3 regions of the Pseudoalteromonas sp. NFXS39 genome follow, and region 1 is predicted to be linked to each of the others. Evidence: predicted binding sites of a transcription regulator. Region 1 holds the regulator's gene; each other region holds the start of a gene.
What was found. Region 1 encodes sigma-54, which starts transcription at its own class of promoters, with help from an activator protein. Its sites were predicted from a motif close to GTTGGCACGNNNNTNGNNT; they were not measured.
Positions count from the first base shown of each region.

Region 2: J3455_RS04135 (FlgO family outer membrane protein) is a predicted target of sigma-54. The motif match lies at 4,880-4,898, and genes of this name have one in related genera.
Region 3: J3455_RS03845 (CsbD family protein) is a predicted target of sigma-54. The motif match lies at 5,889-5,907, and genes of this name have one in related genera.

Region 1 is NZ_JAGDEC010000007.1:144,492-155,413, forward strand. It holds gene J3455_RS14385 (calcium/sodium antiporter) at 1-530, shown strand, start outside; gene J3455_RS14390 (KpsF/GutQ family sugar-phosphate isomerase) at 534-1,505, shown strand; gene kdsC (3-deoxy-manno-octulosonate-8-phosphatase KdsC) at 1,509-2,060, shown strand; gene lptC (LPS export ABC transporter periplasmic protein LptC) at 2,057-2,611, shown strand; gene lptA (lipopolysaccharide transport periplasmic protein LptA) at 2,601-3,122, shown strand; gene lptB (LPS export ABC transporter ATP-binding protein) at 3,119-3,844, shown strand; gene J3455_RS14415 (RNA polymerase factor sigma-54) at 3,962-5,458, shown strand; gene hpf (ribosome hibernation promoting factor) at 5,486-5,773, shown strand; gene ptsN (PTS IIA-like nitrogen regulatory protein PtsN) at 5,777-6,229, shown strand; gene rapZ (RNase adapter RapZ) at 6,230-7,075, shown strand; gene J3455_RS14435 (HPr family phosphocarrier protein) at 7,091-7,363, shown strand; gene mgtE (magnesium transporter) at 7,575-8,933, shown strand; gene J3455_RS14445 (YgiQ family radical SAM protein) at 8,968-10,922, opposite strand, start outside.
Region 2 is NZ_JAGDEC010000002.1:124,891-135,812, forward strand. It holds gene J3455_RS04105 (sulfite exporter TauE/SafE family protein) at 1-730, shown strand, start outside; gene lgt (prolipoprotein diacylglyceryl transferase) at 745-1,548, shown strand; gene J3455_RS04115 (thymidylate synthase) at 1,562-2,413, shown strand; gene galU (UTP--glucose-1-phosphate uridylyltransferase GalU) at 2,440-3,321, shown strand; gene J3455_RS04125 (SPOR domain-containing protein) at 3,667-4,230, shown strand; gene J3455_RS04130 (hypothetical protein) at 4,303-4,707, shown strand; gene J3455_RS04135 (FlgO family outer membrane protein) at 4,931-5,524, shown strand; gene J3455_RS04140 (FlgO family outer membrane protein) at 5,539-6,213, shown strand; gene J3455_RS04145 (FlgO family outer membrane protein) at 6,217-6,870, shown strand; tRNA gene J3455_RS04150 (tRNA-Arg) at 7,039-7,113, shown strand; gene J3455_RS04155 (zinc-binding dehydrogenase) at 7,141-8,205, opposite strand; gene nhaD (sodium:proton antiporter NhaD) at 8,393-9,826, opposite strand; gene J3455_RS04165 (glutathione peroxidase) at 10,061-10,789, opposite strand; gene J3455_RS04170 (LysR substrate-binding domain-containing protein) at 10,900-10,922, shown strand, end outside.
Region 3 is NZ_JAGDEC010000002.1:65,932-76,853, reverse strand. It holds gene J3455_RS03870 (LysR substrate-binding domain-containing protein) at 1-608, shown strand, start outside; gene J3455_RS03865 (alkene reductase) at 707-1,795, shown strand; gene J3455_RS03860 (membrane-bound O-acyltransferase family protein) at 1,803-2,240, opposite strand; gene hrpB (ATP-dependent helicase HrpB) at 2,391-4,811, opposite strand; gene J3455_RS03850 (substrate-binding periplasmic protein) at 4,981-5,748, shown strand; gene J3455_RS03845 (CsbD family protein) at 5,946-6,143, shown strand; gene J3455_RS03840 (GGDEF domain-containing protein) at 6,184-7,224, opposite strand; gene metH (methionine synthase) at 7,434-10,064, opposite strand; gene J3455_RS03830 (homocysteine S-methyltransferase family protein) at 10,074-10,922, opposite strand, start outside.

The DNA of each region.
Region 1 (10,922 bases):
CACTGCGCGCGAAAAACCAAGATGATCCTTTTGTCAGTGAAGCATGTGAAGATGTCCCGAACGACGTGAGCACAAAATCAGCCGTATTTTGGTTAGTCATCGGCATGATTTTATTACCTATTAGCTCGCATTTTTTAGTTGGGTCGGCGGTTGATATTGCAAAATATTTTGGTTTATCTGATCTCGTTATTGGCTTAACCATCATTGCCATTGGTACCAGCTTACCTGAGCTAGCAGCCTGTATTGCTGGGGTTTTAAAAAACGAAGACGATTTAGCACTGGGTAATATCGTTGGCTCAAATATCTTCAATTTACTCGCTGTATTACCACTTGCGGGCATTATCAACCCTTCAATTATTGACCCTTCTGCGGCAAACCGCGATGCACTTATTATGATTGCAGCAACCGTTGTATTGATGGCCATGTCATTGAACTTTAAAGGTGCTCGTCGTATCAATAGAGTAGAAGGTGGCTTCTTGTTAGTCGCATTTATTGCATATCAGGGCTATATTTTTAGCCAAATAGGATAATCAATGACACAACAAAGCTTTATCGCGCAAGGTAAGCGCGTACTCGAAATTGAAGCACAAGCCTTACAAGAAATTGAGCAATATATAAATCAAGATTTCGATAAGGCTTGTCAATTAATGTTCCAGTGTAAAGGCCGTATCATTGTTATCGGTATGGGCAAGTCAGGCCACGTTGGTAATAAAATTGCGGCGACCCTTGCAAGTACTGGTACACCCGCATTTTTTGTTCACCCTGGTGAAGCAAGCCACGGTGATTTAGGCATGATCACTCATGATGATGTAGTGATGTGTATTTCTAACTCTGGTGAGACCAGCGAAGTACTAAGCATAATTCCTGTTATTAAGCGCATTGGCGCAAAGATGATTTCACTAACAGGCAATCCAGATTCAACCATGGCAAAGCTATCTGATGTCCATGTTTGCATTAAAGTAAGTAAAGAAGCATGCCCGTTAGGCCTAGCACCAACTGCTAGTACAACAGCAACATTAGTTATGGGCGATGCAATAGCCGTTGCGTTACTTGAAACGCGTGGTTTTACAGCTGACGATTTTGCACTTTCGCATCCTGGTGGCAGTCTAGGTAAACGTTTATTACTAACATTAGATGATGTTATGCACGCAGGCGATGCCACCCCAATCGTTAACGAAACGCAAAGCATTAAAGATGCGTTAATTGAAATGTCAGCCAAGGGCCTTGGTATGACTGCGGTAATAGGTGCAGACAAAAAGTTAGCCGGATTATTCACCGATGGTGATTTACGCCGTATTTTAGAGCAGCGCATTGATATCCATAGTACTGCTATTAGTCAAGTGATGACTCGTTCATGTACTACTGCGCGCCCTGACATGCTTGCAGCTGAGGCATTGAACATTATGGAACGTAAACGTATCAATGGTTTAATTGTGGTAGATCATAGTAATACGCCTATTGGTGCCCTTAATATGCAAGACCTATTAAAAGCAGGAGTTCTTTAAGCAATGACATTCGCCGAGCTTTACCAGCCTCTTAGCCCTGATGTGAGTCAGCGCGCACAAAAAGTAAAATTGCTAATCTGCGATATTGATGGTGTTTTTTCTGATGGCCGAATTTATTTAGGCAATGATGGCGAAGAACTTAAAGCATTCAATACAAAAGATGGCTTTGGTATTAAAGCGCTCATAAATAGTGGTTTTGAAGTGGCAGTCATTACTGGCCGCCATTCACAAATAGTTCAGCAGCGAATGACTAGCCTAACAGTTCAGCACATTTATCAGGGACAAGAAGATAAGCTAATTGCTTATCAAGAGTTAAAGGATAAACTGGGGCTAACTGATGAGCAAATTGCCTATATTGGTGATGATGGTCCAGACTTACCAGTAATGGAAAAAGTAGGGTTTGCTGTTGCTGTTAACGACGCACACCCACTAATTAAAAAGCTGGCTCATTACACCACATTATTACCAGGTGGCTTTGGAGCCGTGCGTGAATTAACTGATTTACTGATGTTAGAAAACGGTAAGCCGTTAACTAGCGATGGAACCAGCGCATGAATATAGCCCGTATTTTACTGAGTGTTGTTTTTGTTTGTTGCATGGTGTGGTTGTGGTATCCGTACTTTAATCAATCAGCAGACACAATAACTAGTGAAGACGAGATCATTGCAACGCCTGATTACACTGCGGTGGCGTTAAAGCAAACTGCTTATGACGAGCAAGGAAAAATCAGTCATAAAGTAGCTGCGGCTAAAATGGAGTTGTATCAACAATTAGGGTTTACCTTTTTTGAGCAACCTGTATTTACTATTTATGGCGACCAGCAGGTTTGGCAAGTAAAAGCCAAAGAAGCCACTTTATACGAAAATGATCAGCTGATTTTTGAAGGGGATGTAGTTGCTAAAAACTTAACCCATAACGGTATGATCGAAGATATAAAAGCAGAAAACATTAATGTCGACATTAATAAAATGACCATGTTTTCAAAGCAACCTGTAACACTAACAGGACCGAATTTAAAGATTACCGGTAAAGGCTTAAAAGCCGATTTAAAAACCGAAATTGTTGAGTTAACTAACCATACACGAACCATATACTATGACCAATAAACTGAAGAAATTACTCCTGATCCCAAGCTTATTGATTGCGTTTTCCGGCACCGCTGCCGAGCAAACTGGCGCACAAATTAGCATTAGCTCAGATCGCCAAGTTGGTAAACTAAAAGATGGCGTTGGCATATTTGAAGGTAACGTAGAGATCGTGCATGGTAATCGTCGTATTACAGCAGAACGTCTTGAAGCACACGGCGGTGATACCGAAGGTACAGTAGAGCTAATTATTGCAACAGGCAAACCAGCTTACTTCGAAGAAAAACAAACGGATGGTTCCGTAATGAGCGCCAGTGCTGAAGAAGTTCGTTATGATGTTGCGAAACGCTTCTTAACCTTAAACGGTGAAGCTGAAGTTACCCAAGCTGGTCAAAAAGTAACAGCGAAAAGCATTACCTATGATATGGCTCAGCAGCTTATCAGTGCTGAAAAAGACGAAAACTCATCAGATCGTGTACACACTATTTTAGTACCTGTTGAAAATAAAAAAGACAATAAAGGCCAACCATGAGCACATTAAAAGCAGAGCTTTTAGCTAAGAGCTACAAAGGCCGCCAAGTGGTTAAAAATGTCGGTCTGGAAGTTGAAGCAGGCAGTATTGTTGGCTTGCTTGGCCCAAATGGTGCTGGTAAAACCACGACTTTTTACATGATTGTAGGCCTAGTTCCGAGCGACAAAGGTAAAATTAGCATCGATGATAACGATATTACCCTTTTGCCAATGCACAGCCGTGCGAGGTTGGGTATTGGTTATCTACCGCAAGAATCTTCGATTTTTCGAAAGTTAACAGTTTACCAAAACTTGATGGCTATTTTAGAGACTCGTAAAGATCTAAATAAAACCACGCGGGAAGAAACTCTAAATAGCTTATTAGATGAATTTAGCATCCAACACATCCGTGATAGTCAAGGTATGGCGCTATCTGGTGGTGAACGTCGCCGCGTTGAAATTGCTCGCGCATTAGCCGCTAATCCTAAATTTATCCTTTTAGATGAGCCTTTTGCTGGTGTTGATCCAATTTCAGTGTTAGATATAAAGAAAATTATTGAGCACCTAAAAAATCGTGGTATTGGTGTACTAATTACTGACCATAATGTTCGAGAAACCCTTGATGTTTGTGAAAAAGCCTACATTGTTTCTCATGGGGAGCTAATTGCATCAGGCACACCTGAGCACGTATTAGCTGACCAAACTGTACGCGATGTTTATCTAGGCGAGCAATTTAGGCTGTAACCATTACGCCACCGACTAGAGCATCTGCTAGACTTATAACAATGACAATAAATCGATAATAACTTAACTGTCTTTGCACAGTTATCGATAACTTAAAAAAAGGATTGTTAGGGATACATGAGGCAATCATTACAGCTGCGCATGGGCCAGCAACTTACAATGACTCCACAACTGCAACAAGCTATTCGTTTGTTGCAGCTCAGTACATTGGATCTCCAACAAGAAATTCAAGAGGCGCTAGATAGTAACCCTTTACTTGAAGTGGAAGAAGCGGATTACAACGAAGAAAGCATCGGCAAAAATGAGCAAAAAGCTGAATCTGACGATGTGCAAGTCAGCGCTTCTGCAGACGAAGCACCTAGCGAATATGAACAAGAAAGCAGTGATGCTCTAAATAAAGACACTGTAAGTGACGATTTAGCCATGGATGTTACATGGGATGAGTACATGAGTGCCGCTCCATCAACATCATCAGGGCCAATGCCAGAAGATGAATCTATTTATCAAGGTGCATCGACCGAAACCCTTCACGAATACCTTATGTGGCAATTACAGCTAACTCCCTTTAGTCCGACTGATGAAGCGATTGCTGTGGCAATTGTTGAGGCTATCGATGACTCTGGTATTTTAACGGTAAGCTGTGAAGATATCGTCGAGAGCTTTAATCAAAATAGTGATGAAGAAGAAATCGAACTTGATGAAGTCGAAGCGGTCCTAAAGAGAATTCAATTGTTTGATCCTGTCGGTATTGGCGCGCGTAGTTTACAGGAATGCCTGTGTATTCAACTTCGCCAATTCGATGCAAACACGCCATATTTAGCTGAAACTAAAATGGTTTTATCTGAGCATATCGAATTATTAGCGAGTCGCGACTATCGAACTTTGATGAAAAAGACTAAGCTTAAAGAAAATGAGCTTAAAGAAGTAATGACGCTAATTCACAGCTTAAACCCTAAGCCTGCGGATAGCATAGTACGCGAAGAGTCTGAGTACGTCATACCTGATGTATCAGTGAAAAAAGTAAAAGGTCGCTGGGTGGTTGAGTTAAACCCAGATAGTATGCCAAAGATTAGAGTGAACAGCCAATATGCGGCTATGTCTCGCTCTGTTAAATCAAGTAGCGACAGCCAATTTATTCGCTCTCACTTACAAGAAGCAAAGTGGTTTATTAAGAGCTTAGAAAGCCGTAACGATACACTATTAAAAGTGACCAACTGTATCGTTCAACAACAACAAGCTTTCTTTGAGCATGGCCCAGAAGCAATGAAGCCGATGGTGCTAAATGATGTTGCTGAAATGGTCGAAATGCATGAATCGACGATTTCACGAGTAACAACGCAAAAATATATGCATACCCCTAGGGGTATTTTTGAGTTGAAATATTTCTTCTCAAGCCATGTCAGCACTGAAAATGGTGGTGAGTGTTCTTCAACAGCAATACGCGCTTTAATCAAGAAGTTAGTCGCTGCAGAAAACTCGGCTAAACCATTGAGTGATAGCAAAATTGCAGATATATTGGCTGAGCAAGGAATTAAAGTAGCTAGACGTACAATTGCAAAATATCGTGAGTCTCTAGCAATACCTCCGTCTAATCAGCGTAAGAGTTTGATTTAGACGTTTTACATAGAAGGAAAAATGCTTATGCAACTAAATTTAACTGGTCGTCATGTAGAAATCACTGATTCATTAAGAGACTATGTAAACACCAAGTTTGCGAAACTAGAAAGGCATTTTGACCATATTAATAATGTTCATGTCATTCTAGATGTAGAAAAATTAAGCCAAAAAGCAGAAGCAACTTTACATGTAAACGGAGGCGAATTGTTCGCTTCTACAGAACATCAAGATATGTACGCAGCCATTGACTCGTTGATCGATAAGCTTGATCGCCAAGTCATTAAACACAAAGAGAAATTAGCTCGACATTAAATTATGAAACTAAGTTCACTTACTAATCAGGACTGCAGCAAAGCTGCGGTCCTTTTTAATAGCAAAAAAAGAATTCTTGAATATATCAGCGAACTGGCTCACCAGCAGCTTCCTCATTTATCTCAACAAGATATCCTAAATGCTTTACTCAACCGAGAGAAGCTAGGTAGCACCGGTATTGGCCGAGGTATTGCTATTCCACATGGCCGAATGAGTGGCGCCGATGAACCTCAGGCGTTTGTCATAGTGAGTGAATCCCCAATCAATTTTGATGCAATTGATAATCGCCCTGTTGACATTTTCGTAGCACTCATCGTACCAGATGGTGACTCTCAGCTTCATCTAAAGACCTTATCAACAATTGCTGATAGACTTAAAGATAAAGAGTTTTGTAAACAGCTGCGTAGCGCTACTACCGATCAGCAACTGTTTCAGGTTATATCAGCAGAGGCATAAATGGAATTAATCATTATCAGCGGTCGCTCAGGCTCAGGTAAATCGGTCGCTTTACGAGTACTTGAAGACTTAGGTTATTATTGCGTTGATAATATTCCAGTCAATTTACTGCCTTCGCTCGTGCGTAGCGTATCAGATAACTACGATAAAATAGCGGTCAGTATTGATGTGCGTAACCTTCCAAAAGAGCAGCAAGAATTTAATGATATTCTTGAGTACCTTCCTGGTTTCGCAAATCCAACACTTTTTTACTTAGACAGTGATGACCAAACCCTGATAAAACGCTTTTCAGAGACTCGTCGTTTACACCCATTATCCATTGATTCTTTGCCACTTGATCTGGCTATTAAACAAGAAAAAGTCTTACTCGATGTGTTGATCACTCGTGCTGATTTTATGATTGATACCACAGATCTCAGTGTTCATCAGTTAGCAGAATCAATTCGCGAAAAGATTTTGGGTAAAAAGGATAAAAAACTGATTATCACTTTTATGTCTTTCGGGTTTAAACACGGTATTCCAAAAGAAGCTGATTACGTATTTGATGCACGTTTTTTACCTAACCCACACTGGGAACCTGATTTGAAGCCGCTAACGGGTCTAGATCAACCAGTAAAAGATTACTTAGCTAGCCACAGCATAGTGCAAAAGTTCACATGGCAAATTCAAACATTTGTGCAAACATGGCTACCACATTTAGAGCGTAACAACCGAAGTTACCTTACCATTGCCATTGGTTGTACTGGTGGCCAACATCGCTCTGTTTACTTAGCGCAAACAATTGGTGAGAGTTTTGCTAAAAGCCATGACAATGTAAAAATTCGCCACCGTGAACAAGACATTTAATTAGGCACTATTATAATGCGCGCTGAAGATACCTTTTTAATTCAAAACAAACTCGGCTTACATGCTCGCGCAGCCACTGTTTTAGCCCAATTAGCACTACAATTTGATGCTAAAATTACGCTTTATCAAGACGATAAAGAAGCTGAAGGTGACAGCGTATTGGCGTTAATGCTACTTGAAAGCAGTCAAGGTAAAGAAGTTAGAGTCGTTTGTGAAGGCCCTGATGCTGATGCAGCATTAACTGCAATCGGTGAATTAATCGCACAGCGCTTTCACGAGCAAGAATAGCATTTGCTAAGCCTTCAAGATTTACGGTAAACTTAATTAGGATATTTGAAATTCCCTTTAAATATCCTACTTTTATATCGCTCGCTTTTCTAAGTTGCAAAACTCTTAATAAATTTATCACAGTGCGACGATATCTCTGCAAATACACCACAAAGCAACTATGCTGTATTTGCTCAGCCTATATAAACTTTTTTCAGTTGTAAGGACGCCAATGCCAGAAGCCTTTGAACAAGATTACCCACTACAACAACTCAAACAAGTGACCAAGTCACTCAATAGTGGTCAATTTGTTCAAGTGCGCGGTATGTTAGCCAAAACGGCGCCTTGTGATACAGCCCTTTTACTTGAGTCTTCTCCCCATAAAATTCGTCGTATGCTTTGGCAGCTGGTTGATCCAGATGTGCGTGGTGATGTTCTAGAAGAACTGTCTGAAGATGTACGTCTTGGTATTATTGCGCAGATGGAACCTGAGCACATTGCTGCCGCCACCGAGGACATGGACGACGATGACTTAGGTGAGGTTTTACGTAGCCTTCCTGATACCGTATATCAAGACGTAGTTAGTGCAATGGACTCGCAAGATAGAGAAAGGGCTACTCAGGCACTTTCTTATCAAGAGCGCTCTGCCGGTGCCTTGATGAACAGCGATACGGTAACAATTCGCCCAGATGTTACTTTAGATGTAGTGCTACGCTATTTACGCCTACGAGGTGAGCTACCAGAAGGTACTGATGACTTATACGTTGTTGATAAGCATAACTGCTTCCTAGGAGCACTTTCGTTAACTACACTGCTGACAAGCCCATCTGATAAAATTGTTCGCGATTTAATGGATGAAGATTGTGAGTCTATACTTATTTCAATGGATGAAAGTGATGTAGCACAACTTTTCGAACGTCATAACTGGATTTCAGCCCCGGTTGTTGATGACAACGCACACTTGCTAGGTCGTATTACCATCGATGATATCGTTGACGTAATCCGCGAAGATGCTGAACATAGCATGCTAAGCCTCGCTGGTCTTGATGACGAAGAAGATACCTTTGCGCCAGTGCTAAAAAGTTCGCAACGTCGCTCTATTTGGCTTGGAGTTAACTTATTAACCGCATTGCTAGCAGCAATTGTGGCAAGCTTTTTTGAAAATACCTTAGCAATTTTGCCTATTTTGGCAGTACTCAATGGTATCGTACCTTCAATGGGTGGCGTTGCAGGCAGTCAAACTTTAACACTGGTTATTCGTGGTATAGCCGTTGGCCATATTAATCAAACTAACCAACGCTTCTTATTACTCAAGGAATTAGCGATTGGCGCACTGAATGGCGTTATTTGGTCGATATTAATTGCCGGTGTTGTTGCCCTATGGCAATGGGACTTTAAGCTCGGTGCAGTATTAGCCTTTGCAATGTTTATGAACCTGGTTGCTGCAGGTATTGCGGGTGCAAGCATTCCATTAATTCTCAAGAAAATGAAAATTGACCCTGCCCTCGCTGGCAGTGTGGTACTCACAACCGTTACCGATATTGTCGGTATCTTTGCCTTCTTAGGTACTGCAACGTGGTTATTAATCTAATCTGAAAACGGCCCTTTAAGGGCCGTATTTATTTTTATTTACTTGCACGCTGCTTATTTTTACCAACTCTTGGTTTAGTATTGGCCTTTTTAAACTGGCTAAAACCGGTATGACGAGTCAGTGCCGCGCGGCCTTTACCGCCCTTCCCTTTAGCTGCTTTCTCGTTGCGACCTTCTTCCGGTACCAAACAGTTTGGCCCCTTACCGATTAGATTCGCTTTGCCCATTTTTCTTAGCGCTTCACGGATCATCGGCCAACCAGCAGGATCATGGTAACGTAAAATCGCTTTGTGTAAACGACGCTGGCGGGCGCCTTTTGGTACAGGCACTTGCTCAGTGTTATTTTTAATATTGCGTAACGAGTTCATCTCAGTATGATAAATCGTCGTTGCGTTGGCCATTGGCGACGGATAAAAGTTTTGTACTTGATCAAGCTTAAAGTCATTACTCTTTAACCAAAGCGCCATATTAACCATGTCTTCGTCTTTAGTTCCTGGGTGAGCAGAAATAAAGTACGGGATCAGATACTGCTTTTTACCTGCTTCTTTTGAGTATTTATCAAATAGCTCTTTAAACTTATCATAAGCACCCATACCCGGCTTCATCATCTTAGATAATGGGCCATCTTCGGTATGCTCAGGGGCAATTTTTAAATACCCGCCTACGTGATGGGTAACCAGCTCTTTTACATAGCGTGGATCTTCAACTGCTAAGTCATAGCGTACGCCTGAAGCAATTAAGATTTTCTTCACACCCTTCACATCTCGGGCTTTTTTATAAAGCTCAATGGTTGGCGTGTGATCCGTGTCCATATGCTTACAAATATCAGGATAAACGCATGATAAACGACGGCAAGTACTCTCTGCTTTTTTACTCTTACAGCGCAACTTATACATATTCGCAGTCGGTCCACCTAAGTCAGAAATAACCCCTGTAAAGCCCGGTACCTTGTCACGAATTTGTTCAATTTCATCAATAATTGATTGCTCTGAACGGCTTTGAATAATACGCCCTTCGTGCTCTGTGATCGAACAGAAAGAACAACCACCAAAGCAGCCACGCATAATGTTCACTGAGGTTTTAATCATTTCATACGCAGGGATTTTGTCATCACCATAACTTGGGTGCGGAATACGTTGGTATGGCAAACCAAATACACCATCCATTTCTTCTGTTTCTAGTGGAAATGCTGGCGGATTTACCCAAATAGAACGGTCGCCATGACGTTGAAATAACGCACGTGCACAGCCTGGATTTGTTTCTTGGTGCAAAATACGCGACGCATGGGCATAAAGCGGCTTATTCACACTCACTTGCTCAAACGCTGGCAGTTTAACGTAGGTCTTTTCCCATGGTTTAGGACGTGCAGGCTGAACAGTTATTGGTTTGGCTGCTTCAGCACTTAGATCAATACCCGCTTTTTTAAACTCAGATTTACTACAACCTACATCATCTGCGCCATACGGGTTTGGAATTGGATCAATCTTACCGATTTTATCGATAGCTGTAGAGTCACTACCACGCCAACCCGGCAGTGGTTCCTTACGAATTACCGCGGTACCACGTATATCTTGAATTGTCTCGACCGACTCACCTGCGGCAATACGGTGAGCCACTTCAACAAGTGGACGCTCAGCATTACCGTAAATTAAAATGTCGGCTTTGGCATCAAACAGAACACTTCGGCGTACTTTTTCTTGCCAGTAATCATAATGAGCAATACGACGTAAACTCGCCTCAATACCACCGATGATCAGCGGCACATCTTTATAAGCTTCGCGACAACGTTGGCTATATACAACCACCGCACGGTCAGGGCGTTTACCACCTATGTTACCTGGCGTGTATGCATCATCATGACGCATACGCTTTTCAGCGGTATAACGGTTGATCATCGAGTCCATATTACCCGCCGTAACACCAAAGAATAAGTTAGGCTTGCCTAACGCCATAAAGGCATCTTTCGAGTTCCAGTCAGGCTGCGCAATAA
Region 2 (10,922 bases), on a different contig from region 1:
TGGTGGCGGTCTTATTATCGTACCGGTACTTAGTGCGCTACTGGTTTCGTTTGATGTTGCAGACCCAAGCCATGTATTAGTTATCGCGATAGCGACATCGTTAGCATCCATTATTTTTACCTCGACATCTTCAGCCCTTGCTCATCATCGTAATGCTAACGTACCGTGGGAAATTGCTCCTTGGGTCATGACTGGGGTTGGACTGGGTGCATTAATAAGCGGATTTGCAGCAAGCTTTATTCCTGAACAACTATTGCGCTTTGTTTTTGCTGGTAGCGTTGTGTTTATAGCCTTGAGAATGGTGTTATCAACACGCACCAAAGCTGCCAGTGAAAAGCCGCTTCCTTCAGGACCTATTCTTGGCTTTTTATGTGCCATAATGGGGGCGTTGTCAGGGCTAATAGGTATTGGTGGTGGGGCGCTGATTGTGCCGCTACTGCATTATTTTTCTGTTGATATTAAAAAGGCCATTGGTTGTGCTGCTGCATGTGGTATTGTCATTGCGCTGTTTGGCTCGGTGGGTTATGTATCTGCTGGGTGGCAATTAACATCGTTCAGTGATGGATTTGCCGGATTTGTGTATTTACCTGCTTTAGTCGGGATTGTGGTTACCTCGTCGCTAATTGCGCCTATAGGTGCCAAAGCCACGCATTACTTGCCAGTGGCAACAATAAAAAAAGTATTCGCGCTATTACTTGTAATAATTGCGCTTAAAATGGTGTTTAGTTAAAGGTTTTTAATTTTATGGCTCTTCAATTTCCAGATATCGATCCGGTTATTTTTTCGGTAGGCCCGCTCAGCGTACGTTGGTACGGTTTGATGTATTTAATTGGTTTTGCTTTAGCAATGTGGCTTGCTAATCGTCAAGCTGAAAAACCAAACTCAGGTTGGACAAAAGAACAAGTAAGCGACTTGTTATTTTACGGCATGCTCGGTGTGATACTCGGTGGTCGTATTGGTTATGTGTTGTTTTATCAGTTCAGCTATTTTATTGAAAACCCACTGTATTTATTCAGAATTGACCAAGGTGGTATGTCGTTCCATGGCGGTACCTTAGGTGTGATTACCGCAATCGCCATATTTGCTTGGACACGTAAAAAGTCATTATTTGAAGTAGGTGACTTTGTGGTGCCATTAGTGCCACTCGGTTTATTAGCAGGACGTATTGGTAACTTTATTAATGGTGAGCTGTGGGGCCGAGTGACTGACGTACCTTGGGCGTTTATCTTCCCTACAGGTGGGCCAGAGCCTCGTCATCCATCTCAACTGTACGAAGCCTTTTTAGAAGGTCTGGTGCTGTTTTTAATTTTACAATGGTTTATTAAAAAGCCTCGTCCAGCGGGAAGTGTTGCTGGGGTGTTCTTGCTTGGCTATGGTGTGTTTAGATTTATTGTTGAATATTTCCGAGAGCCAGATGCCCATTTAGGTTTATTCGCAGGCGTTATTTCAATGGGGCAAATACTGTCATTGCCGATGGTAATTGGTGGTCTTGGTTTGTTAATATGGGCCTATAAAAAGCCGCAACACAGCGTGGCAAGCAAAGCATAACATGAGCTAATCAATGAAACAGTATTTAGATTTATGTCAGCGCATAGTTGACGAAGGTGTGTGGGTTGAGAATAAACGCACAGGTACCAAATGTTTAACCGTTATTAACGCTGATCTTGAGTATGATGTAGCGAATAACAAGTTTCCGCTAATTACAACACGCAAAAGCTTTTACAAAGCCGCCATAGCTGAATTACTTGGTTACTTACGAGGTTACGATAGTGCTGCACAGTTTCGTGATATCGGCTGTATGACTTGGAATGCAAACGCAAACGAAAACAAAGCTTGGCTTGAAAACCCACATCGTCGTGGTGAAGATGATATGGGGCGTGTCTATGGTGTTCAAGGCCGCAGCTGGCAGCGCCCTGACGGTAGTCATCTAGACCAACTTAAAAAAGTTATCGATAACTTATCTAAAGGCATAGATGATCGCGGTGAAATAGTCACTTTTTATAACCCAGGTGAGTTTGAGCTAGGCTGTTTACGCCCTTGTATGCACACGCACACCTTTTCTTTGTTAGGTGATACTCTATACTTAACTTCATACCAACGCAGCTGCGATGTGCCGCTAGGTTTAAACTTTAATCAGATACAATGTTTTGTGCTACTTGCTTTAGTTGCACAAATTACCGGACATAAACCAGGTAAGGCGTATCATAAGATAGCCAATGCACATATTTACGAAAACCAACTTGAGTTGATGCGTGATGTGCAGCTAAAGCGTGAGCCTTTCGCGTCACCAGAATTAAAAATAAACCCAAACATTAAATCACTTGAAGACATTGAAACCTGGGTTACAAAAGACGATTTTGAAGTAGTAGGTTATCAGTGTCACGATGCAATTAAGTATCCGTTTTCAGTGTAAGAACAATAAAATTTAAGGAGAAATCAATGAAAGCTGTGATCCCAGTTGCTGGTCTTGGCACGCGTATGTTACCTGCGACAAAAGCAATTCCTAAAGAAATGCTTCCTATTGTTGACCGACCACTGATTCAATACGTTGTAAATGAAGCAATTTCTGCAGGAATTAAAGAAATTGTTTTAGTGACGCATTCAAGTAAAAACTCAATAGAAAACCACTTTGATACCAGTTTTGAGTTAGAAGCAACGCTTGAAAAGCGTGTTAAGCGTCAGTTACTTGCAGAAGTACAATCAATCTGCCCGAAAGATGTAACGATTATTCAAGTTCGTCAGGGTGAAGCTAAAGGCCTTGGCCATGCTATCAACTGCGCAGCACCTATCATAGGTAATGAACCATTTGTAGTTATCTTACCGGATGTGATCATTGATGATGTGGCCAGCGACCTTAAAAAAGATAACTTAGCCGAAATGATCCAGCGCTTTGAAAGCACAGGTGAGAGCCAAATTATGGTGGAGCCTGTTCCGCAAAATGAAGTAGATAAATTTGGTGTAGTGGACTTAGGTGATGTAAAAATCCAGCAAGGTGAAAGTGCTGCAATTTTAAACATGGTTGAGAAGCCTCCGATTGAGCTAGCACCTTCAAATCTTGCTGTTGTTGGCCGTTATGTATTGAGCAAAAATATTTGGCCATTACTTGCAAAAACTCCTGCAGGCGCAGGCGATGAAATCCAATTAACAGATGCGATTGCTATGCTAATGGAAAAAGAAACTGTCGATGCCTACTCAATGAAAGGTAAAAGCCATGACTGCGGCAGTAAAATTGGTTATTTAAAAGCGATTGTTGAGTTTGCACTGCGTCGTGATGAATTCAAAGGTGAGCTTACAGACTTCATAAAGTCGCTGGTAAAATAAGCAATTTAGATTTCTAGTCAAAAATTACCTCATAAAAGTGTCTATATGGCACTTTTTTATGATTTACATAAACCTTACAATTGTCGATCATTACCCAATAAAGGATTTTTCTGATATACCTTTGTCTTAACGCATTGTTACTATTGAATGTAAATGAATAGTTTCGTTTATGGCTGTTTTCCAAAAATAACTAACACAAAGGTTATAGTCGAAACGTTAATACGTTAGTGGTTACGTTTTATATCTCAAATTATCTTTTAAGTGTTGATGTACAGGTAAGTACTAACAATATGCTCTTCTTTTAATAAGAAGCTAATTTTAATGGTACTTTAAAGAATCCTGATTATGAAATGTTACTTAAAGTCTTTGCGTTACAGTTTATACCTGATGGTGTTACTAGCTGTAGCTGGCTGTAGTAATAACCCATTGCCTTCTATTCTTAAAAATAAAAATATTAATATTACTTACCTTTTTAACAAAGCGTTTAAGCAATCAGATACTTTTAGTGTACTAATTCAAACGAGCCCAGATAAAGCAGCAATAAACTATAAATCAGTTGAAAATGTTAAGCAGATTCAAGATAACGATCTCAACTCTGTCTCTGAGCCATCAAACAAAACGGAGTTTCCTGAGCACAATTACAGTTTTGCTTTACAGCTTATGTCTGTTGAATCAGAACAAAGCCTTGCCTATTCATTTAAAAAAATGGTTAAGCGTGCGCCGAATATCTTCCAAGGAAAACCGATACTTAATATCGAAGTTGCTAAAGTAAATGAGCATACTTATTATCGCCTTAAGTTTGGCCGTTATAAGTACTTGAAAAATGCCAAAGCCGATTGTGAGGCTATTAAGCGGCAAGGAATTGATTGCTGGGTTGGTAACTACACTGACAACCGAATATATTTTTAGGGTTAAAGTTCATTCTAAAGGTGGCATTTTTATTGCTATGTTTTAAGCCTGTTTTTGAGAATCGACGTAATCATGCATTTTTCTATTTTTTCTAAATACCTATTGATAGCCATCAGCTTAACTGTTTTAACAGCATGTATGATGAGCCAAGAGCATAGCCAGCCTGAGCAACCATTTACGCATTCACAAAGCGCAGCTATTGCAGCAGCCAAAGCAGTAGAACCGGGCGTGCAATTAGGTTTATATTTAACACCGACAAAAGTAAGTCACCGTGTATTAGAGCTAAAGCGAGACTACCCTGATGTTTTGCATGGCCTGGATTTTCGTTTTAAAAAGCGTGAGTACAAAGGCGTAACCGTGTATGGACTAAGAGCTGGTCCATTTACAAACTATACTCAAGCTACTGCATTTTGTGAAATAGTAAAAAAGCTAGGGCAGACTTGTGTGACAGCTCCTTTTGTTGGACAGGTGCTGTAGCTACTGCTTTTGCGTCAACTAACTTTGCTATTCCTGTTTTAACAACCTCACATACTCAGTCTGAGTAGCGATTAATAACTTAAAACAGATCCATTACAAAGCGGCTTACTTCCTTTAATCACAGAGTTTCTTGCTTCACTATTATCTAGCTATATCTAGCAAATAATAATACTTAGGCATAATTATTGCTTTGTACTTACTAAGTTTAGTGAGGATGGCAATTATGCGCCTGTTATTTTATTCAGTTTTTTTAGTGTTGGTGGGTTGTAGCTTAACTGAAGAGCCACAAAGTGCGCCCCCTAGAGAAACCCCAAAATCGCCAATGGCACCATATACGGTGCATCAATACGTTGCTGATTTAAGCAGTCAGTTGAGCCGTATTCAAGGCCCTTATAAAGGTAATGCTCGTATTGCTGTTACCAGTTTTTATATGGCTGATGGCTTAGGAACTGATTTAGCAGAAGATCAGGGCAGTGGCTTAAGTCAGCAAATTCAAGAAAGTTTATTAACGCAATTTACTCAGCTTGGTTTTCATACTATCGAGTATCGGTTAGAAAATACTTTAAATTTGCAGCAATCGGCCGATAGTGTACTTAGTCGTGATGTAAATACCTTACGTCAACGTCAGAATATTGACTTTGTTATTACCGGCACACTGACGCGGCAACAACATGCCTACATAGTTAACGCCCGATTGGTAAATACCAAAGATCTGCGAATAGTGTCAGCAGCAAGCACCGAGATCCCCATTAATGTCATGTGGGGAGCTGAAAAAGTTCAGCAGCGTGATGGTCAGTTGTATCGAAGCGAATATTAAGAGGAACTCATTTAATGAAACGTTTAATTTTAACTTTATGTTTGCCTTTAGGCTTTGGTTGCTCTTCGATGTTATCAGGTGATGCAACACAGCAAGATAATGAGCCTCAGTTAGCTGCGCAAAGAGAAGTCGCCGCGCCGCATAGTAACGACAGTGTGTTCCAAACTAATAAGGCAGTGATGAACAACAGCACTTTTACCGCTGCACCAACGCGTAAAAATATTAATCATTATGTGCGTGGCATCATGCAAGACTTAGTTGAAAATTTGCAATATGTTAGCGATACCACGCCGGTTGCTGTTTCAAGTTTTGTGTACCTTGATGCTGATTACAACTCAACGAATTTGCTAGGTAATCAAATTGCCGAAAGTTTCATTCATGAACTGCACGCATTTGGTGTACCTGTCATTGACTTTAAAACTACTGATTATATGCGTGTCACGCCAAGTGGTGACTATGTTTTCAGTCGTGATTATTTAGAGCTAAGCCAAGATCAAAATTTTAATTATGTATTGGCAGGTACCTTGGTTAATCATCAAAGTGGTGTGCTCGTTAATGCCCGTATTGTTGGCTTAGCAAGTAAAGCAGTTGTAGGGTCAGCGCAGGGTTTTATCCCGCAATCAGTGGTTGATGCCCTTGATAGCACCAACCGTAGTGATGGTATTACACTAAAACAAGCAAGTGAGTAAGCTATGAAAGGTTTTATCTTAGCATCGTTAACGCTCGCGCTATCCGGCTGCCAATTGCTGCCAGAGCAATCAGCAGAGCCGAAAAACGCACAGGCTTCAGCAAATGGTCAGTTAGATTACGTTGCTATGCTGCAAGCAGTTGAACAAAACGACATGCAGCAGGATAACGCTAACCATCGTCTATTTGTGCCATATCAACATCATAAAACAGTTGTAAATTATGTCGAGCAAATGGCGCTTGAGTTAGTTGATACTATGCAACAAGAAAGTGAGTTAGGAATTGCTATTACTTCTTTTGTGGATTTAGATGCAAGCTTAAAAACCAGCTCTCAACTTGGTAATCAACTGTCGGAAACAATGCTGCACCAGCTGCAAAAATTTGGCTTTGGGGTTGTTGATTTTAAAGCGATGGATGTAATTAGTGTGACCTCACGTGGTGATTTTGTGATGTCGCGTGATATAGAAGAGTTAGCCGAGCGTCGCATTGCCAGCCATGTACTTACAGGCACGCTTATATATCGCCCTAACGGCGTTGAAGTGAATGCTCGAGTGATTAATTTAAACTCAAAACTTGTTATTGCCAGCGCACAAAAAGTGATCCCGTATTTTGTGCTAAAAAATGAGTCAATCCAATCTGCAACAGCTAGCGTTAATTAGCTCTTGCATTACACTAATCGGCTATTCTCGAGTCGATTGGTTTATTCTCCTTGATTAGCAAAGCCTTAGACCGTTATAATTTTAGTTACAAGTTACAAGTTACAAGTTACAAGTTACAAGTTACAAGTTACAAGTTACAAGTTACAAGCAATCCCTCAGCTTTTGAGTGGCCTCTTAGTTAAATGGATATAACGGCCCCCTCCTAAGGGGCAGTTACAGGTTCGATTCCTGTAGGGGCTACCAAGTTACCTCAGCACCCCCGAAGCTTAATTAACCCGTTACTTTTTTAAGCTCACCTGTGCGCCATGGTTCAATGATGATTTTGATATGGTCGTTTGGTTTAAACAAGGTATCAAAGGCAGCTTGTACGCCATCGATGCCGACTTTTCCTGTGCGCATTTTTTGCCATGCAATTTTACCTGAAGCGATGTTCTCGAGTGATTGAGCAAATTCTTCTGGTTGATAGTAATAAGAGAAAATAAGGTCTAACTCTTTGACAGTTGCATAGGCAAAATTAACGTTAAGTGGTGCAGTATGTACACCTGTTACAATGATTTTTGCTTTTGCTGGCGCACGTAAAATGTAGTCGTTTAATAAGCGGCTGACACCGGCGCATTCAAAAATAACTACCTTGTTGCTACCTGCAAGCACAGCGGCTTTAGCCACTTCATCATCCGCCATAGGGTTAACATATTCAGTAGCGCCAAATTCAAGGGCAATTTGTTTTTTGCTTTCTTGCGGATCAGAGGCAACGATGTGTTTTACGCCTTGTAACTTTAATGCGGCAATCGCGGCAAGGCCAATTGGGCCACAACCAACTACGATTGCAACATCATCATTATGCATTTGTGCGCGGTTCACTGCATGCAGGCCAACAGCAAGTGGTTCTGTAATGGCTGCCGCTTCTGATGGAACTGCATCAGGAATAGGTAACAACAAAGCTTCATCAACGATAAAGTATTCAGAATAGGCACCATACAGCCCTGGAGTTACACCTACGCCAGCACCGCCAGCAGAGAGTAAGATTGGCACTGAGGTTACACGGGTTCCTTTAGCAAGTTCGCCTTTGGTATTTGGGCCGTAGCTGACGATTTCTGCCGCATATTCATGGCCCAATAACACTTCTTGGTCATCGCCAGCATCTTTTGCCATGATGCCAAGGTTTTTATAGATATCGAATACATCACTGGTGTGGCGTGTAATATGAATATCTGAACCGCAAATACCGCAAGCTAGGCTTTTTACGAGTACTTGGCCGGGTCCAGGAGTGGGAATATCAATTTGTTTTACATGCAACTTGCCATTTTGCATGGCAACAGAATTCATTTGGCTCATATGTGTGTCCTCAATTCACCTTATTTGTGAATTACTAGACTAAAGTAAAGTACCTGCCTTAATCTTGACTTTTTGCGACAAAAACACCGCTTATTGCGACATTGCTGTTTATAAACCGCTCATTGTGGAGTGTTCAAAGTTAAAACCCTAAAAACGATTAGGGTTTTAACTTTAACATTACAGAGGTTTAGCTGAAGTAGGCAGTATTGAGATATAAGTGAGTTAATACACCTGCAAAGTAACCGAGTAAAATAACCGGTGACCATTTTAAGTGGCTATTAAAGGTGTAAATCCCTCGCGCTTGACCCATTAGTGCAACCCCTGCCGCAGAGCCAATTGATAACAGGCTACCACCAATTCCGGCTGTTAAAGTGATGAGCAGCCATTGACCGTGCGACATATCAGGCATCATTTGTAACACCGCAAACATCACAGGAATGTTATCTACAACGGCTGACATTAAACCAAGAATAATGTTCGCACCGGTAGCAGACCAATTGTTATAAAGTAAGTCAGAAAGCAGCGCTAAGTAGCCGATAAACCCTAAGCCACCAACACAAATAACGATGCCATAGAAGAACAAGAGCGTGTCCCACTCGGCTCTTGATACACGGCTAAATACATCAAAAGGAACAACGTTACCTAAGCGAGATAAGCGTTCTTTGTCACCTTCACGCTCTGCCATGGCGCGCTTTCTGGCAAGAGAGCCGGGGAGTGTCACGCGTAAGAAGTAACCAAAAAACTGTAAATAGCCAAGGCCCATCATCATGCCCACAACCGGTGGTAAACCAAAGGCGGTTTTTAGCACCACCGCGGTGAGTATTGTCAGTAAGAATAAGCACAATATGCGAAGCGCACCGCGTTTAAGTTCAATATCTTCATCGGCCGTATCCGGGTGACGGTTATTGATAAATAAAGACATAACAAATGCAGGAATAATATAGCTGACTAAAGCTGGTAGGAATAAAACAAAGAACTCGGTAAAGGCAACAACATCGGCTTGCCAAACCATGAGTGTCGTGATGTCACCAAATGGGCTGAATGCGCCACCGGCATTTGCGGCTATTACAATATTGACGCACGACATAGCAATAAAGCGATTATCATTTGCTGCTACCTTCATTACCACTGCACATAAAAGTAGGGCAGTAGTTAAGTTATCGGCTACAGGTGAAATACAAAATGCCAGTACACCGCTTATCCAAAATAATTGTTTGTAGCTAAAGCCCCTCGCAACCAGCCAACTTCTTAGGCCATCAAATAAACGACGCTCTTCTAGGGCGTTGATGTAGGTCATCGCAACGAGCAAAAATAGCATTAACTCCGAAAATTCTAACAAGGCGTGACGAAATGCGTCGGTACTAAGATCAGATAAGTTTTGTGCACTGTACTGCCAAGCTATAAGGGTCCAAATAATCCCGGCTGCAACCAATACGGGTTTTGATTTGCGTAAGTGAATTTGTTCTTCGAGTATGACGAGCACATAAGCAAAGATAAAAATAACAAGGCATATAATGCCAACAGGGTGGGTGAGTAAATCGATAGTACCAGTTGACGCAGCATGAGCTTGGCCACCGAAACATAGCAAGGAAAGGAGCAATCCTTGTATTAGTTCTTTCATTGTATATTCCAATTAAATCATCTTAATTTCGTTACGGTTTAAGTAAATGTAGCTGCAGACATTTTAGATTCATTCTTTGCTTTATGTAATAAATTGGTAACTAAGATGTTGGTATTTTGAATATAAATATCGGTGATGGCGAGAGCAGACCAGTTAGTTAATTTGCTTTTTAATCAATGGGTTGTAGGTTTTTAAATAATATAAGGGCTGCATTCAGCAGCCCCAACTTGAAAATTATGCAAAGTGTTTTTCTAAATCGTCAGAGCCACCAATGTGCTCACCGCCTATGAATACTTGCGGTACTGTCTCACGACCTGAAATCGCTTTTAAGCTGGTTAATGATGCGTGTTGACCTAATATAATTTCTTCGTACACATAACCCTTTGCTTCTAATAATGCTTTAGCTTTTGTACAGAATGGGCAATTAGGTTTCGTAATAATGCTCACTGACTCTGGTTTTATTTGCGCAGGGTTAATGTATTCAAGCATGGTATCAGCGTCAGATACTTCAAATGGGTCGCCTGGCTTTTGTGGTTCAATAAACATTTTTTCGATAACGCCGTCTTTTACAAGCATAGAATAACGCCAGCTGCGCTTACCAAAGCCTAAGTCGTTTTTATCAACTAACATACCCATGCCGTCAGTAAACTCACCGTTGCCGTCTGGTAGTAGGGTAATATTTTGGGCTTCTTGGTTTTGTGCCCAAGCATTCATCACGAATGTATCGTTTACAGAAATACAGACAATGTCATCAACCCCGTTTTGTTTAAATACAGCAGCAAGCTCGTTATAACGTGGTAAATGTGTTGATGAACAAGTAGGTGTAAATGCGCCAGGTAATGCAAATAGCACAACCGTTTTATCTTTAAAGATTTCGTCAGTAGTAACGGATTTCCATTGCTCGTCTACACGTGTTGCGAATGTAACGTTTGGTACTTTTTGGCCTTCGATATTGTTTAACATTGTTTTGATTCCTCTTGATTTGTTGAGTGCTATTATGCGGTTTAATTTTTGATAGTTCCAATCGTTTGTTTGTATTGATATGATAGATAAAAGCTATTAAAGGTGCGGTTATGAATTTAAAAGACTTCGAATA
Region 3 (10,922 bases), on a different contig from region 1:
CAGGAAAGTTAAGAGTCGATGCCGCAAGCCCCTTTGTGTTTCACCAATTAGCGCCACATTTAAAAGCCTTTAATCACGCTTATCCTGATATAAAGCTCGAGATCACCAGCCACGACAACATTATCGATTTGCTTGAACATAAAACCGATATTGCCATTCGTATTGGCGAACTTGCTGACTCAAACTTGCATGCGCGCACTTTGGGCATAAGCAAACTACAGCTAGTAGCAAGCCCTGATTATTTACAAGCTGCACCACCATTAAATGAGCTAACCGACTTAGCCTCACAACAACTTATTGGTTTTACCGATGCACCGCATTTAAACCACTGGCCGCTAACCACGCCTTTAGAGCTTAAATTTTCAATCAGTGCTTCAAGTGGTGAAACTGTTCGCCAGCTTTGTATTCAAGGTCACGGCATTACCTTGTTGTCGGAATTTATGATCAATGAAGATTTAAAAGCAGGCCGTTTAGTAAAAGTGCTCGAAGGCGAAGTGCTGAGCCCTAATCGCCGCGAAAAAGTGCATGCGGTGTATTATCAAAACAGCGGTGTGTCATCACGAGTATTAGCATTTTTAGACTTTATAGCACCAAGGTTAACGCTATAGTTTTTTCATTTTTAGCAAAAGTGTTTTGTGATTACTGGCATTAATTTCATAAATAACTTTCGTTATGCTGAAAGCATATTCGCTTTTAAGGAGCCGTAATGAACAAATTATTCGAAACCGTACAACTTGCCGGTCATACATTAAAAAACCGCATTGTTATGCCACCAATGACACGCTCTCGCTCATCACAACCGGGTGATATCGCCAATGAGTTAATGGCCGACTACTATGCCCAACGTGCCAGCGCAGGCTTAATCATTAGCGAAGGTACACAAATATCAGCGCTAGGTAAGGGCTATGCTTGGACGCCGGGTATTTATACTCCCGAGCAAATTGTCGGTTGGAAGAAAGTAACCGACAAAGTTCATCAAGCTGGTGGCATTATGTTCGCTCAGCTTTGGCATGTTGGCCGAGTGTCTCACCCAAGTAACACGGGTGGCGAGCAACCCATTGCGCCATCAGCTATTGCAGCCAAGGACGTAAAAGTTTTTATTGATGAAGATGACAAACCCGACTTTGTTGCCACATCACTGCCACTCGCAATGAGCCATGACGACATCAAACAGGTTATAAACGAATACCGCCAAGCTGCCCGTAATGCAGTTGATGCGGGGTTTGATGGTATTGAACTACATGCTGCTAATGGTTATTTAATTAATCAATTTATTGATTCAGAGTCGAACCAACGCACTGATGAATACGGCGGCAGTTTAGAAAACCGCTTACGTTTTTTACAACAAGTGACACAAGCGGTTTGTGATGAAATTGGCGCTGAGCGTGTAGGCGTGCGCCTTGCACCACTCACAACACTCAATGGTACGGTTGATGATAACCCCTTTGAAACCTATATTAGCGCAGCAAAAGTACTCAATGACCTAAACGTTGCTTACTTGCACATTGCCGAAGCTGATTGGGATGACGCGCCACTAATGGAGCAAAGCTTTAAGCAAGCACTACGTGAAAACTATGCCGGATTAATGATTTATGCAGGCAAGTACACTGGCGATAAAGCAGAGCAAGCATTAGCCGCAGGTTGGGCTGATTTAATTGGCTTTGGTCGTCCGTTTGTTGCCAACCCAGATCTGCCAGCTCGTATTGAACAAGGTATTGAGCTTGCTCAGCATGATCCAGATACCTTATTTGGAGGCGGTGCTAAAGGCTACACCGACTACCCTTTAGCAACGTAATAACACGCTAAAAAAGTAAGCTCGTCAACCAATAGCCCAGCACAATAAAGCTGATGTTGGCGAGCGCTCTTAACCACCAAGGAGCAGAGCTAAACTGAAGTTGGCTGTACTTGCTTACCAATACCAAAGCGCCCATCACAGTAAACCAAGGAGTAAAAAAGAATATTGGCTTTAACTTCACTAAACTCACTGCTAAATCGTGCAGCGCTCCGCTTACGGCAAAGGTCACCACAACGGCACACCAAACCGGCATAATGTCATTGCAAGGCTTCATCACATAACGAGACAAATAATAGCTCCACACCGGGTTCCAATATCGCCAAAATAGATAAAACGAACTCGCCCCCAGCGAACGTGTCAGCATATTGCGCAGCGAATCTTTATGGCCAATGGGCACACCTGTGCGTTTTTTAACGTATTGAGTAAGGGTTATAGCAGCAGACACCGACTTTCTCTTTTTTACTAATGACTAATTCAGACTACTAAACAACCAGTAAAAGAGAAACCAAAACAAGGCTAGAAATTGTAACGGTTTATGAAGTGAGCAGCTCTAAGGTAGGCAATAAAGCTGAGCTAAGCGCTCACTTCATTACAGTCACATTTTACTTTTCACTTTGTTGGTCGCTTGACTGATGGCAGGGTTGTCTGGCCAAAAATGTTTTGGGTAACGCCCTTTCATTTCTTTTTGCACGTCGCGGTAACTTGTTTGCCAAAAGTTAGCTAAGTCTTGGGTTAGCTGCAGCGGTCGCCGAGCTGGCGATAATAACTCCATTAATAACGGCAACTTACCTTGCGCAAGTAAAGGCGTACTGGTCATGCCATACACTTCTTGCATACGAACACTTAGCTTTGCAGGGCCATCAAGCTGATAAGTCACTTTTACATTTGAACCACTTGGCACGATTAATCGTAAGGGCAGTAATTCATTTAATAAGCTTTGCTGCTGCCAATCAAAACAGCTTTTAATCGCTTCGCTGTAGTTAAACTTTTTTAACTGCTCAAGGTTTTTAATATCATCAAAATAAGGTGCAAGCCATTGGTTATCACCAATTAATTCATCACGATTAAAAAGTGGGAATGATTCGGGTAATAGCTTACTTGCTAAGCTCATTCGAATCAGTAACTGCTCACTGTCGGGCTGTTCATTAAATAACGAAAAGCCCTGCTTACTAAATAAGTTTAACCACGCTTTAGTGCGCTCGCTCTTATCTAGGGGCTGTTTACTTGGCTGACTCGCTATGGTGATAGCACCGAGCTTGAGCTCATCTTGATGGATAAAGCGCCCTGCTTTCTCATCGTATTCGCAGCGAGTTTGCTCAGTAAATAAATGCGAAAGCTCATCTTCAAGCTCACTTGGCATAAAGGCAACAGCAGCGAAAACACGGTTTCCCTTATGACCGCCCATGTGAGCAATGGCAATATAATCATCGTTATGCCAAAACTCCTCACTTAAGTCTGCGCCCGCACCATTGGCAAGTAAATAACCATTACCGCGCTTTTTTGCTAGGCGGTCAGGAAAAGCAAGCGCCACCAGCACCGCTAAATACTCTGTTTTAAGCTCATCAACCGGCTTGAGCTGCAAGCGTGATAGCCAATAAGTTAATTGCTGCTTAAATACTGGGTGCGGTTTGCTGTGCTGACTATGTAATGCCAAATTAAGATCAGCAGGCATACTAATGCGGCTTTCAAGCAGTGCAGTTAAATACCCCGCTAATATATAAATACCAGGCATGCGCTGCTCTAGTTGCTTTGCTTTAATAAGCATGTGCGAGAGGCGAATATCGGCTCCATAGCTCAGCATTTGGCTGCCAAGCGAGGTCAGTTTTTCATTTTCATCAATAGCTTCGAGCATTTTCAAAAGTGCCGTTGCCTGCTTAATTTGCTGGCTACTTGGTGGGTCGAGTAAGCTTAGCTCAGCAAGTGATGCCCCCCACTGTTTTGTCTCTAATAACAACTGACTAATATCACTGGTAAGAATTTCTGGCGCATCATGGCTGTTACGGCGCTCAAAGGTTTGCTTAGAGCCTAATCGATACACAACCCCCGGCTCAATACGTCCAGCACGACCACCGCGCTGTATAGCTGAAGAACGAGAGATACTTTGAGTAACAAGTTCAGTGACACCGGTTTTTAAATTGAAATTAGCAGCACGGCGTTTGCCGCTATCAACCACAATGCGTATTCCTTCAATGGTCAAACTGGTTTCAGCCACATTGGTGGTTAATACCACTTTGCGTTTGCCATTTTTAGCTGGCGCTATAGCAGCTTGTTGCTCGTTTTTATTTTGCTCACCATACAAGCTAAATACTTCGACACTATCAGCTAAATCGTTTAGAGATTGCTGAACGCGTATGATTTCACGCTGTCCTGGTAAGAATACTAAAGCACTACCCGTTTGCTCACTAAGCGCCTGTTTTATCACGGCGGGTATATCATCAAGCCAGCGGCTTTCGTCTTTAAGTGGAATATACACTTCATCAATGGGGTAGCTTCGCCCTTGAGATGAGATAATAGGGCAGCTAAAAAAGTCACTGTAACGATCGCCGTCTAAGGTTGCCGACATCAGTAAGATTTTTAAATCATCGCGAAGTGCCGCCTGTGTTTCGAGGGCAAATGCCAAAGCTGTATCTGCAGCAATTGAGCGCTCGTGAAATTCATCAAATATAAGTAAATCAACATCACTTAGCTCTGGGTCATTTTGTAACATACGCGTCAGCATGCCTTCGGTGACTATTTCGAGCTTTGTTGCAGCGCTTACTTTTGATTCGCCACGAATATGTAAGCCGACACTTCCGCCGACTTTTTCATTTTGCTGACTTGCCAAGTACTGAGCAATATTGCGAGCGGCGAGTCGTCTTGGCTCTAACATTACAATGCGTTTAAAGTGCCCTTCGCGCATCAAGGTAAGAGGCAGCCATGTTGATTTACCCGCTCCCGGTGGCGCTTGCAATAAGGCCATAGGGTTACTCTGTAATGTGGTTAACAGGGATTGATAAATATCTTGAACTGGCAGCACGTTAGGTATCTCTTACTTTCTTTTCGCGCATTGTATCAAAAAATCAAAAGTTGCGATGAATAGAGGCTTATTTTCTGTATCGAGTTTTACAAGTGAAAACATTGCATTCTGCCTGTTTAGGCTTATTCTTGATTAAGCAACCAAACAAAAATCAGGATAAGGAATTAACTTGTTCAGGATTTACTTTCACATTTTAATCACCTTGCTACTTTTGGTTTTGCCGTTTCAAAATGCGTTTAGTCAGCAAAAAATTACGGTAGCACTTGGAAATACCATGCCGCCTTGGGTAATGGTTGAAGACAACTCCGGCATTATTCCGGACTTGCTTCGCGCGACACTCGGTGCACATGGTTATCAAATACAATTCGTCTACGTCCCCTATGCAAGACGGATCACTTTATACAATGAAAACTTAGTTGATGTTGTTTATGATATAAATGAAAAAGTTATCGAGACTCATAGAATGAGCGGCTACTTTTCAGATATTGCTTACAGCTATGAGAACTTTGCTTTTAGCCTAACCAAACAAAACCTTCAGCTTAATTCTATTGGCCAATTAAAACACTTTAGTGTTCTTTCATGGCAAGGTGCTAAAGAATTACTCTCGCCAGAATATCAAGTAATGGCCAGAGAAAATCCACAATACGCAGAAACTTATGATCAATTAGCACAAGTTCAACTTTTGTATCGAAAGCGCTATGAGGTGATCCAGATGGACGGTAAAATTTTTGACTATTACCGAGCATTAATTAACATCAAGGGGGAAATTGATGTCTCTGAACCAGTGCAACGATTTGCATTATTTGGCAAGAATTCGAACGGCTTTTTATTTCGTGACGAAGCCTTAAGAGACCTATTTAACGAGAGCTTACGTAAGCTCAAATCAACTGAAGAATATATACGTATAATAAATCGCTATACATCTAAAAGTCACTGAGCAGCATAAAGCACTACCGGAACAGAAAATTTTACAGACTTTCTTTAAAAACTACGTAGTAATTGCAACTTTCTATCCTCCCTCCTTACTATCATAAAAAACAAAACAACTACTAATCAACAAGTTAACCAAATAAAACATATGGTACAGCGATTGCTTTTATTAAAGTGAATGTTTAACAAAGTAAGGAGATTATGATGAACAGCGATCGTTTAGAAGGCAATTGGAAAGAGCTTAAAGGTAAAGCACAACGTAAATGGGGTGACCTTACCAATGATGATTTAGATAAAATTGAAGGTAGCCGTAAAGAGCTGGTTGGTAAGCTTCAGCAAAAATACGGTAAATCGAAAGAAGAAGCTGAGCGTGAAGTCAGCGACTTTGAAAAAGGCCATTAATTTGAGCAATCAATAAAGCCGCTTATTGCGGCTTTATATTTTAAGCTGGCTCATGCTTTGCTAAATCTACTTCAGCGACCGTTTGATTTTTACCTTGTGATTTAGCACGGTATAGCCGTTTGTCGGCAATGTTTAAACAATGATCCATGCTCTCACCAGCAACGCGCACGTACAAGCCAATACTTAAGGTGACATGAAAACGATGCTGGCCACTCTTAAATGGCTTTTCAGCGAGTTTTTTATGTATTTTTTCAGCTACTTTTCTGGCCCTAAGTTCATAGCCTGTCGGGATCACAATTAAAAACTCTTCGCCCCCCCAACGGGAAATAACATCTCCTTCTGCGCACACTTTTTTAAATACATCAGCAAAAAATATCAGCACCTCATCGCCCACTTGATGTCCGTAGGTATCGTTTATCTGCTTAAAGTTATCTACATCCATCAGTAAAAACACTGACCCTTCACCAAAGCGCTCATCTTGCAAACATTCTGTTGCATAGCGACGATTAGCGAGTTCTGTCATCGCGTCTGTGCGAGCAAGCTTTTGATTAAGCTTAAGTTGCTCCATTAACTGCAAACTGTATTTATTACGGTAATATTCGTAGAAGCCGGCCAAAATACATAAAATCGAGAAACACAGCATGACCCGTGTAGGAAAGTAGTAGCTCGGATAACTGTAATAACCTAATTGATCGGTAAAGTAGAAAAGCACCGAGATAATAATGGCGAGTAATATAAGATCAAAGGCACCGCGCTTTAAGCCACGAATAAAAAAGGTCACGGGAGATACAATAAATAGCCATAACGGCCCTGTGCCATTGCTGCCACCCGAGACAGTTAAGAAGCACATCATTGCATAAAGTGCGTATAGCATGAGTACTGAGATAAATTGATCACGCCCCTTTATTAAAAAAGGCAAAGCAAAAATTACAACGCCAACAATTAATAAATAACTTAACGCGATGTAGCCATCTTGATAACTTGTGACCGACATCAACAAAGAGGTCACTGCACCAATAAATGCAAATACGCGTAAGAATCGCGCTTTATCTCTCTCGCTTGCATTCACAGTATCAATCACAATTCCACCTTAGACTCCTTGCTCAACCTCAATAACTTTAACACAAATATTTAAATTAGAAGGAAATTACCAATAATTAAGCTATGAAAATGCATTAAAGATAAAAAAGTATGATCAAAAAATGGGCACAAAATAATGGCAATATAGCAGTAAAAAAACGAGCCAGATTTGGCTCGTTTCATTTAAAATTTAAAGCTAATAACTAACTACTATTCAGGTTCATAGCCTAAATTAGGCGACAACCAACGCTCAGCTTCTGCAAGTGTCATGTTGGTCCGCTTGGCATAATCTTCAACCTGATCCTTTTGAATTTGCGCCACAGCATAGTACTTAGATTCAGGATGAGAAAAATACCAGCCAGATACAGCAGCTCCCGGCCACATTGCGTATGAACTGGTTAGCTTCATACCAATACGCTGCTCGGTATCGAGTAACTGCCAAATTTTCTTCTTCTCTGTATGCTCAGGACAGGCAGGGTAACCTGGCGCTGGGCGAATACCTTGGTAGTTTTCACGGATAAGTTCGTCATTCGATAGATTCTCATCTACCGCATAGCCCCAATACTCTTTACGCACTTGCTCATGCAAATACTCAGCAAAGGCTTCTGCTAAACGGTCTGCAACTGCTTTAACCATGATCTTATTGTAATCATCTTGCTTAGCATCGAAGGCATCGGCAAGGTCATCTTCTTCAAGACCACCAGTTACCGCAAAGGCCCCGAAGTAATCAGGGGTGCCTTTTGGCGCAATATAATCAGCTAAGCAGTAGTTAGCAAAGTCGGTTTTTTCCGTTTGCTGACGCAAATGACACGATGTAGTTAAAAGCGTTGTACGTGACTCATCGGTATAAATCTCAATGTCATCCCCTACTCGGTTTGCTGGGAATAAACCAATTACACCTAGTGGCTGTAGCGCACCTGTTTGCTCAAGCTCATCAAGCATTGCATTGGCATCAGCAAATAAGCTTTTTGCTTGTTCACCGACAATTTCATCTTCAAGAATACGTGGGTATTTGCCAGCAATTGACCAAGTCATGAAATAAGGTGTCCAGTCGATGTACTGTCTTAAAGTAGCAATCGAAACATCTTTAAACTCAGTTACACCCAACCTTTTCGGCACTGGTGGCGTGTAGTTGTCCCAATCAAGTTTAGCTGCGTTGTCGCGAGCTCGCTGCAAAGTAACTGGTTTTGAACGTGGCTTTTTACGTGCTTGTTGCTCACGTACTTTTTCATACTCAGTTTTAGTTTTCTCTAAAAAAGCTGGCTTTAATTCTTTAGACAATAAATTAGAGACCACACCCACAGCACGGCTAGCATTATTTACGTAAACCACACCTTTATCATACTGCGGCTCAATTTTAACTGCGGTATGCGCTTTAGACGTTGTTGCACCACCAATCAGTAGTGGTAAGTCAAAGCCACGGCGAGTCATTTCTTTAGCCACATGCACCATTTCATCTAGCGATGGAGTAATAAGCCCTGATAAACCAATAATATCGGCTTTCTCGTCAATAGCTGTTTGCAAAATTTTCTCTGCCGGCACCATCACACCAAGATCAATGACCTCGTAGTTATTACATTGCAGTACTACGCCTACGATATTCTTACCAATATCGTGCACGTCGCCCTTAACGGTTGCCATAACCACTTTACCGTTCGTTGCGCCTTCTTCTTTTTCAGCTTCAATGAAAGGGTCAAGATAGGCAACGGCACGCTTCATCACACGGGCAGATTTAACAACCTGAGGTAAGAACATTTTACCCGCACCGAATAAGTCACCCACTACGTTCATGCCATCCATAAGCGGGCCTTCGATAACTTCAATTGGCTTAGCTTTGCTCTTACGGCACTCTTCAGTATCTTCGTCGATATACTCAGTAATGCCTTTTACTAGCGCGTGTTCAAGGCGCTTTTCAACAGGCCATGTACGCCATTCTAAATCTTCAACTTTTTCTGCTTGGGCCATACCTGAGTATTTTGGTGCAAGTTCAACAAGTCGCTCACCTGCACCAGGGTCGGTATTGAGGATCACATCTTCCACTGCTTTACGCAGCTCTTCGGGGATATCGTCGTAAACCGCTAATTGGCCAGCATTTACAATACCCATATCCATACCCGCTTTAATCGCATGGTATAAAAACACTGAGTGGATAGCTTCGCGTACTGGGTTGTTACCACGGAACGAAAACGACACATTCGATACACCGCCCGACACTTTACAGTGCGGTAAGCCTTGCTTGATTCGACGCGTACCTTCAATAAATTCAACAGCGTAATTATCGTGCTCTTCAATGCCCGTTGCTACAGCAAAAATATTTGGATCAAAAATAATATCTTCTGGCGGGAAGCCAATATCATCAACAAGTATTTTGTAGCTACGCTGACAAATCTCGAACTTACGATCAGCGGTTTCAGCTTGACCGGCTTCATCAAACGCCATAACAACCGCAGCGGCACCAAAACGTTTTATTATTTTGGCTTGCCGTATGAACGGTTCTTCACCTTCTTTAAGTGAAATTGAATTAACAATGGCTTTACCTTGAATACATTTTAAGCCTGCTTCAATAACGTCCCATTTCGATGAGTCGACCATGATAGGTACTTTTGAGATATCAGGCTCTGATGCAATTAAATTTAAAAACTTTACCATCGCAGCTTTCGAATCCAACATGGCTTCATCCATATTGATATCAATCACTTGCGCACCATTTTCTACTTGTTCACGGGCAACATCGAGGGCAGTCTCGTAATCTTCTTCCATGATTAAGCGTTTAAACTTAGCCGAGCCTGTTACATTGGTACGCTCACCGACGTTAGTAAATACAGCAATTTGGTCAGTCATGTCGGTTTCCTAGTTTAAGTTACACGCTTCAAGGCCCGATAAGCGCATACGCACTTCAAGCTCAGGTAATTGGCGAGGTTTAACACCTTCAAGGCCTTTCGCAAACGCCTTTATATGAGCCGGTGTGGTGCCGCAACAACCACCTACAATGTTGATAAAGCCAGACTTGCCCCAATCAATAATTTCTTTTGCCATTTCAGGGGCTTCTAAATCATATTCGCCAAACTCGTTCGGTAAACCTGCATTTGGATGCACCGAGGTAAAGGTTTCACAAACACGGGATAACTCTTCAACATACTGGCGCAGTAAGTCAGGGCCAAGGGCGCAGTTAAGGCCGATTGATAGCGGCTTAATATGGCGAATTGAGTTATAAAATGCTTCTGTTGTTTGGCCTGATAAAGTACGGCCTGAGGCATCGGTAATGGTGCCTGAGATCATCACAGGTAAACTACGACCAGCCTGTTCGAATGCTTCTTCCACAGCGAACGAAGCAGCTTTTGCATTAAGCGTATCAAAGATAGTTTCAATCAAAATAAGGTCAGCACCGCCTTCCATAAGTGCAAGTGTTGACTCAACATACGCGGCCACCAGCTTATCAAAGTTGATATTTCGATAACCGGGATCGTTTACATCTGGCGAAATAGAACAAGTTTTTGATGTTGGTCCAAGTACGCCTGCAACATAACGAGGCTTGCTTGGATCTTTTGCTTCAAACTCATCACATACGCTGCGTGCAAGCTTAGCTGACTCTAGGTTGATTTCGCGGCTAAGGCTAGCCATGTCGTAATCTTCCATCGAAATAGTCGTGGCATTAAAAGTATTGGTTTCGATGATATCGGCACCGGCTTCTAAGTAAGC